2 regions of the Agarivorans sp. genome follow, and region 1 is predicted to be linked to the other one. Evidence: predicted binding sites of a transcription regulator. Region 1 holds the regulator's gene; the other holds the start of a gene.
What was found. Region 1 encodes FliA, which starts transcription of late flagellar genes. Its sites were predicted from a motif close to CTAAAGNTNNNNNNNNNNNNGCCGATA; they were not measured.
Positions count from the first base shown of each region.

Region 1 (4,301 bases):
TCGAGAATCACGTCCATTAGTTCGGAAGAAACACGTCTTCCCCCGTTACGTAAAACATCAAATACATTCTCTGCGCCATGACAAACATCCACTAACTCAGTTAACGACAAGAAACCTGCACCACCTTTGACCGTATGGAAACCACGGAAAATGGCATTCAGCAAGTCACTATCATCTGGACGTTTTTCTAAATCAACCAGCTGCTCAGATAACTGCTCAAGGATCTCCGCCGCTTCAACGAGAAAGTCTTGTAAGATGTCTTCATCTACATCAAACGACATGCGCTACTCCCTTAAAATCCTAAACTAGACAATAAATCATCAACGTCATCCTGACCGTTAACCACATCGTCTCTTTGCTCTTTATTGATAATAGGCCCTTCGGCTTCTATCGCAGATTTATTCGGTTTTTTAGCACCGAGCGCTTCTGCTTTTTCATTACCAAATAAAGTGAGCATTTCAACTAAGCTTTCCTCAACCTCTTGAACCAAAGTGATCACTTTACGAATCATCTGCCCGGTGAGGTCTTGGAAGTCTTGGGCCATCAGTATTTCGGTTAACATACCTCTTAGTTTATCGGCATTAACTGAAGAACTGTTGAGGAAAATGTCGATTTGGTGACATAGCGCTTTAAACTGGCCGATCTCAATTCTTCTTTCCATCAAACTTTGCCATATTGGCATGATATTGTTGATTTCATTAGTTAATTCATCGGCAATGGGTAAGCCTGACTCTACCGCATCCATGGTTTTATTCGCCGCTTGGTCGGTCATTTCGATCACGTAGTTCAAACGCTCTTTTGCGTCTGGGATCTCTTGATTGGCTAACTCATTAATTCGAATATCGAGTTTAAACTCATTTAATGAATCATGAAGTTGACGGGTGAGCTGCCCAACCTTATCAAATAACAAATTGGCTTTAGGAGCACAAAGCTCACTCACAAGTTGATTCGCCTCGGCGACATGTCCTTCTTCAAGTAGCTCAACCAAATTTTTGGCGTCCGCTAATGAAATAATCGGAGTCTCTGTGCTCACGCAGCTTCCTTTATTATTGTAGTCTTTCGAAAATCTTATCTAACTTCTCTTTTAGAGTGGCAGCTGTAAACGGTTTAACGATATAACCATTCACGCCAGCTTGGGCTGCTTCAATAATTTGTTCGCGCTTAGCTTCTGCAGTTACCATCAACACAGGTAAATGCGCCAAGCTCTCATCTGCTCGAATATTTTTCAGCAAATCGATGCCTTCCATACCCGGCATATTCCAGTCAGTGACAACAAACTCGAAGTCACCTCCTTTAAGCATGGGTAACGCTGTATTACCGTCGTCGGCTTCATGCGTATTATTGAAACCAAGATCTCTTAGTAAGTTTTTAATAATCCTTCTCATTGTTGAAAAGTCGTCAACAACCAGAATTTTCATATTTTTATCCAAGGTACTTCCCCCAGCAGGATGTTTTTGCAAGCCTAAAGATAGGCTAAAACTTTATGTAATAAATATATTATGCCTTAATAAACACAATTTTAGTCCATCTTTTATCAGAATTGTAAGGATGAATTGCTCTATTGTGTCCAATCTCGCATTCGCGTTTTAACCCGCGCCAAGGCCTGACTATGAATTTGGCTCACTCTGGATTCGCTAACGCTCAAAACTTCGCCTATTTCTTTTAAGTTTAACTCTTCGTCATAATATAACGAGAGCACTAAGGCTTCTCGCTCTGGTAAACCTTTTATGCACTCGGCTAAAGATTGTTGAAAACGTTGATTAGCAAAGCCTTCAAAGGGGCGATTCTGCTCACGACTCTCTTCATTGGAAATAACGTCTTCGCTAACACCGAGATCGTCAATGCCAAGAATGCGGCCACAGTTAACATCGGCTAGCATCGCATGATACTCGCTTAAGCTAACCCCCAGTTGTTCTGCAACTTCGCTGTCTTTCGCATCAGCGTTTTTTTGTTTTTCTACGGCCGCGATGGCATCACTAATCGCACGGCTGTTTTTATGCACCGAACGCGGAACCCAATCGCCTCGACGAATTTCATCAAGCATCGCTCCGCGAATTCTGATCCCAGCATAGGTTTCAAAGCTAGCGCCTTTAGTACCATCGAAATTACGTGCCGCTTCAATCAGACCAATCATGCCCGATTGAATCAAGTCATCTACAAGCACGCTCGCTGGTAGCCGCGCCATCAGATGGTGGGCGATACGTTTAACCAAATTTGCGTGGCGCTCCACCAAAAGATTAGTGTCATTCGCGCTGGCATAAGCGGCAACTTTATTCACTAAGCTGTTCTCTATTCTTACGTTGTCCAAATTCGAGAAGATTCTCGATAAAAAATTCTAGATGGCCGCCAGCCTGCTCGGGTATTGGCCAAGTGCTAGCTTTGCTCGCTAACGAGCGAAACGCCAAAGAAGCAGGAGACTTAGGATAAGCTTCCACTACTACGCGCTGCTTTCTCACCGCTAAGCGCACATTATTGTCATAGGGAATACACGAGACTAACTCAAGTGTAGCATCGAGAAAACGGTCAGTAACTCGAGTCAATTTAGCGAACAGCTCTTGCCCTTCGCGCAAACTACGAACCATATTAGCGACGATTTTAAACTTATATACACCATGCTGATTAGATAACAACTTGATTAAAGCATACGCGTCAGTAATCGATGTAGGTTCATCACAAACCACCACTAAGATATCTTGCGAAGCTTTGGCAAAGCTCAACACCATATCAGAGATACCGGCAGCGGTATCAACCAACAGTATATCTATAGGGGTTTTCATGCTACTAAATGCCCGAATTAGCCCAACGTGCTCGGCGGGGCTTAACTCCACCATTGACTGGGTACCGGAAGTGGCTGGTGCAATTAAAATACCATTAGGCCCTTCTACCAACACCTCATCAAGAGTACATTCTCCGGAAAGCACATGAGATAAGTTTTTGGTTACCCGTAAACCTAGTAACACGTCGACATTTGCCAAACCCAAGTCGGCATCGAGAACCATCACTCGCTTACCTTGGGCAGCCATTGCTATTCCCATATTTAGGGTAACGTTAGTTTTACCTACGCCCCCTTTACCGCCGGTTACGGCAATCACTTTTACATTGTTTTTTTGTTGCATCATTCGTAAGCCGCTAGCCTGGTCAAAACCGTTGTTTTTAGAATACATCAGAAACCTTTTGTTGTTCGGTTTCACTAAACCAAAAATGTTGCTGTGTCTGCTTATCTACCACCGATAATGCCTGCTCGATCAATTTCTGTGGCTCAGCAACAGCAATATCTTCTGGCACTTGCTGCCCATGCGTAACGTAACTTATTGGCAAGGCATGACGCAAGGTCACATTTAACACTTCTCCCAATGCTAGACTCTCATCTAGTTTGGTAAGTATGGTACCAGCAAGAGGAATTCGCTGAAATTGATTCACAGTTTCTTCGATAACGCGACGCTGCGCATTGGCCGACATAACCAAATAATGACGGATCTTCACTCGGCTATTTTTAACCAATTTATCGAGCTGCTCATGTAAGCGCAGATCTCGCTGACTCATACCTGCGGTATCGATTAACACCAGCTTTTTATCTTTGAATTGATACAACAGTTGCGAAAGCTCTTCTTCATCATTGGCTATACGCACTGCACAACCCATGATTTTGCCGTAAGTCGCCAATTGTTCATGAGCGCCGATCCGATAAGTATCGGTGGTAATCATGGCAACACTTTCTGCGCCGTGGCGCATGGCAAACTGCGCAGCTAACTTCGCTATGGTCGTTGTTTTACCCACCCCAGTAGGCCCTAATAGAGCCACAGCACCACCTTTCAATAAGATCTCATCTTGACCAACTGGAAGCTGGTGCGACAATAATTCTTGGATATGCTGCCAGCCTTCTTGAACTCCAAGTTCTTCTGGGATGTATCCAGCCACTTGGTCGGCCATATCTTCATCAAAACCTAAGAGCTGTAATTGCCTAATTAGCATGGCTCTTACTGGTTCTTGGCGTTCAACTTCTTGCCACATCAAACCTGATACCTGATGCTCTAATAACTTACGCATCGCGGCCATTTCTTTCTTTAACTCACCCAGTTCGTTATTGGCTGGGACTTGGGAACTATTTAACTTGTTTGAACCTGCAATTTTATTAGCCCCCGACAATGCACCTTGAGGCTGTGACCAAGTTTGCTGTTGAGCTAAAGTTCTTGGCGCTTGAACGCTACGCGGACGTTGAGGCTGGTGAAGTTGAGTTTGTTGCAAATTCTCTTGTTGGCGCTTTTGATGGCGCTGCATAAAATTAGTTAAGTTATCTTTTA
Region 1 covers NZ_JBNKPP010000007.1:8,805-13,105, forward strand. Annotated here, with positions in the region: gene ACQY6Q_RS00335 (chemotaxis protein CheA) at 1-281, opposite strand, end outside; gene ACQY6Q_RS00340 (protein phosphatase CheZ) at 293-1,033, opposite strand; gene cheY (chemotaxis response regulator CheY) at 1,047-1,430, opposite strand; gene ACQY6Q_RS00350 (RNA polymerase sigma factor FliA) at 1,559-2,278, opposite strand; gene ACQY6Q_RS00355 (MinD/ParA family ATP-binding protein) at 2,271-3,164, opposite strand; partial or broken gene flhF (flagellar biosynthesis protein FlhF) at 3,154-4,301, opposite strand, start outside.

Region 2 (4,301 bases), on a different contig from region 1:
CAGACATTGTTGTCGCAAAGAAGTCGATGCTGGCTTTAAGCTGCGGAAGCAACTCTGGCCACTGTTGGCATGGCGACAGTGGCAGTTCGCTTAGCGAATATTGCGGGCTCAGCATATCTAAGGGTAAGGCGTGTTCAGTCAATTTTTGTTTCCATTTAGCAAGCGTGCTTTTAAGTATTTTTGTTAGTTAAAACAAACCATTAAAATTTATAAGACAATAGCTGCAATCCAACCAAAAACCAATAACGGCAAGTTAAAATGCAAGAACGTCGGTACCACAGTATCCCAGATATGGTCGTGTTGACCGTCACTGTTTAAACCGGCTGTTGGCCCAAGGGTTGAGTCTGATGCAGGCGAACCCGCATCGCCAAGTGCCGCCGCGGTGCCAACTAAGGCAACGGTGGCCAGTTCTGAAAAGCCTAAAGACAGCGCTAACGGAACATAAATAGCGGCAATAATTGGGATGGTTGAGAACGAAGAGCCGATGCCCATGGTGATCAACAGCCCCATCAATAGCAATACCGCTGCGGCAAAGGCCTTGTTGCTACCGAGAATTTGCTCAGCGCTAGCCACCAAATCGGGCACGCCGCCGCTGGCTTTCATCACACTGGCAAAACCATTTGCAGCAATCATGATAAACCCAATCAGGGCCATTAGTTTTACGCCTTCAATAAACAAGTCTTGGCTGTTTTGCGGGCGGATTCCCGAGGCGGTAGTTAGCATCAAAAAGCCGGCTAAAGCACCAATAATAATAGAGCCGGTATAAACGTTGATGGCCAATGCAGCCACAATAATAGCGATATTAACCAAGCTTCGTGCAGCGCTAGGCGTGGCCACCGGCTCATTATGCACTAATACATCGCGTTCCACATGCTGATATTGGCGTGGCTTTCGATATGACACAAAAATCGCCAGTAACAAACCTAATACCATGCCGAGGGCCGGAATGGTCATTGCCAGTGGTAATTGGCTTTGCTCTATGCTTAAGCCCGCGCTAGTGATATTGCCGTAGAGCAATTGATTTAAGAAGATGCTACCAAAGCCATAGGGCAGCCACATATAGGTGGTAACAAGGCCAAAGGTAATACAGCAGGCAATAATACGTCTGTCTAGGTTGAGTTGATTAAACGCCGCTGTGAGTGGCGGAATTAAAATAGGGATAAAGGCGATATGCACCGGTACTAGGTTTTGCGAGCATACCGCCATAACAATAATGGCACCCAACATCATCCACTTTACTAGCGATAAATGGGTCTCACGATGTTGCTCCACATTACGAATAATCTTGTGTGCTATTAAGTCGGTAAGGCCACTGCGTGAAATTGCTACCGCAAAGGCACCTAATAAAGCGTAGCTTAGGGCGATTTCAGCACCGTCACCTAAACCCCCCTCAAAAGCCTTGATGGTATCATTCAGGCTTAGCCCCGAGAGTAAACCACCTAACAGGGCACTAACCGACAGGGCAATAATAACGTTAACCTTAAGCAGGCTCAGCACCAGCATCAAACATACGGATAATACGACGGGGTTCATTAATAGGCTCATGCTTGTTCATTCTGTTCTGAAGGTTGAGGGAGAGGCCAGCCACCTAGGCTTTGCCATTTATTAACGATTAAGCAGAAAAGCTCTGCGGTTTTTTCGGCATCGTATAGGGCTGAGTGCGCCTCTTGATTACTGAATTCTAATCCTGCTTCACGGCAAGCCTTAGCTAATACCGTTTGCCCTAGCGCCAAGGCGCTAATACTGGTGGTATCAAAGCTCACAAAAGGGTGAAACGGATTACGTTTAATATTACAACGCTCTACCGCCGCATTGAAAAAGCCCATATCAAAAGCGGCATTGTGCGCCACCATTACCGCTCTATTACACCCATGTGCTTTTAAGGCTTTACGGATCGGTTTAAACATTTCTTTTAAGGCATGTTCTTCTGTTACCGCTCCACGTAAGGGGTTATGGGGGTCGATTCCGGTAAAGTCTAACGCAGCCTGCTCTAAGTTAGCCCCTTCAAAAGGCTCTACATTAAATTGAATTTTTTGTAACACTTCCAGCTCGCCAACTGGGTTAAAAGTGAGCAAGCAAGCGGCAATCTCCAACATGGCGTCGGTTTTGGGATTAAAGCCTGCGGTTTCTATGTCGATAACGACAGGGTAATAGCCGCGAAATCGGCTAGACATTAACTGAGTCGTGTGTTCTGTAATGGTCATAATGTGGGAAACTAAAAATAGAAGCGCGCATTATTACAAAAGCTGCAAAGAATCGCGAATTTGCTTTAAAGAATATCGAGGGTGGGCCGATAATTTATCGAGAAGAGAGGATTTTTGCGAATGAAACGTTATTTAGTGCTGCCTTTAGCCATCTGCGCTATCTCTGCCCAGGCCAATGTCCGTAACTATTCGGCGCCACTGGACGACTCCACTTGGGTGATGTCTAGCCAAACGCCGATTGAGTGTCGCATGGACCATATTATTCCGTCGTTTGGCGTGGCCAGTTTTGTTAGCCGCGCGTCCAAACAGGTTAATCTAGATTTCTATCTCGATATGTATCGTATTAGCGCGGAAACCCATCAAGTCTCGTTACGCAGTGTGCCTCCGCGCTGGAAACCGGGCGCTAGCGTTAAAAAGATCAGCGAACTGTCTTTCTACCAACAGTTTGACGGCTATGTAAACGAGCAGCCCGCTTGGCAAATGTTAAGTGAACTGGAAGACGGTAATGTACCGACCTTTTACTTCAACGATTGGTATGCCAATAGCACCACTACAGCGGTGGGTATTTCTTCTATTAACTTCAAACAGCAATACAACGAATTTCTCAAGTGCGTAGGGCGTTTGTTGCCGTATTCTTTCGAGGATATTGCCTTTACGGTGTTAAGTTATCAGTCTAACAGTGACGAGTTAACAGCACGTTCTAAACAGCGCTTGCAGCTAATTGGCGACTATGTAAAACATGATCCCAATATTGATGTGGTTTTGGTAGACGCTTATACCGACAGTTACGGTGGTAAATGGATTAACCAAGAGCTCTCGGAAAAACGCGCCAATATGGTAAAAGACTACTTTAAATCTAACGGCTTAGACGAGAATGCCATTGACGTATCGGGCCATGGCGAGCGCCGCCATGTAGCCACTAACGCCACACCTTTAGGCCGAGAACGTAACCGTCGCGTAGTGATTTCTTTAGGTAAAGACTTACTTTAATTTGCCTGGTTCAGCTTATGGCTTGCTAACACTTAGCAAGCCTGTATGGTTGCAACAGTTAATCAGTGAAGCTACTTCATCCATTTCGAAGCAAACACAGACCTAGTATCCTAGGTTTAGCTAAGTTGCTTAACCCATAATATCCTGCTCAGTCATAGAAATAATTAAGGCCTATTACTAGGCCTTAGTTGTCAAGAAAATGTGTTTTAGTACTCAGTCTTATCTTTAAATTCACATAGGTCTTCAATAATGCAGGCGCCGCAGCGCGGTTTACGAGCCACACAGGTGTAGCGGCCATGCAGAATCAGCCAGTGGTGAACATCTACCTTAAACTCTTTGGGTACCACTTTAAGTAACTTTTGTTCTACCTGATCGACGTTTTTACCCATGGCAAATTTAGTGCGGTTACTCACTCGATAAATATGAGTATCTACTGCAATGGTGGGCCAGCCAAAGGCGGTATTCAGTACCACGTTGGCGGTTTTACGGCCAACGCCGGGTAAGGCTTCTAAGGCTTCACGGTTTTCCGGTACTTGGCCGCCGTGCTGCTCGATAAGGATCTTACAGGTTTTAATTAGGTTCTCGGCTTTGGAGTTAAATAAGCCGATGGTTTTGATATAAGCCTTTAGTTTTTCCACGCCCAGTTGGTAAATCGCTTCGGGGGTATTGGCCACCGGAAACAATTTGTCGGTGGCTTTGTTTACTGATACATCGGTGGCTTGAGCCGACAGCAATACTGCAGCCAATAATTCAAAGGGGCTAGAAAAATTAAGCTCAGTAGTGGGATGCGGGTTGTCGTCGCGCAGCCGAGTAAGAATTTCTAAACGTTTTTCTTTATTCATAGGGTTTGTGAGTTTTCTGCATTGCTAACAACCACGGCTTGTTTATTGGCTAAGCGGTTGTCGATGATATTTTTTATGGCGATGATGAAGCCCATTACCAAGAATGCGCCGGGCGGCAGAATGGCCACCAGGAAGTGCTCGTTAAAATTCACTACTTGAATGTAGAGAAAAGAAGCCCAGTCGCCCAGTAATAACTCAATACCATAAAACAAGCTGCCGTTACCCAAGAGTTCGCGAATCGCGCCTACTACCATTAGTACTAAGG
Region 2 covers NZ_JBNKPP010000271.1:2,599-6,899, reverse strand. Annotated here, with positions in the region: gene ACQY6Q_RS16200 (S16 family serine protease) at 1-142, opposite strand, end outside; gene ACQY6Q_RS16195 (Na+/H+ antiporter family protein) at 208-1,533, opposite strand; gene rnt (ribonuclease T) at 1,542-2,204, opposite strand; gene ACQY6Q_RS16185 (flagellar protein MotY) at 2,325-3,194, shown strand; gene nth (endonuclease III) at 3,401-4,036, opposite strand; gene ACQY6Q_RS16175 (electron transport complex subunit E) at 4,033-4,301, opposite strand, start outside.
Region 2: a site for FliA is predicted at 2,270-2,296, ahead of ACQY6Q_RS16185 (flagellar protein MotY). Genes of this name have one in related genera too.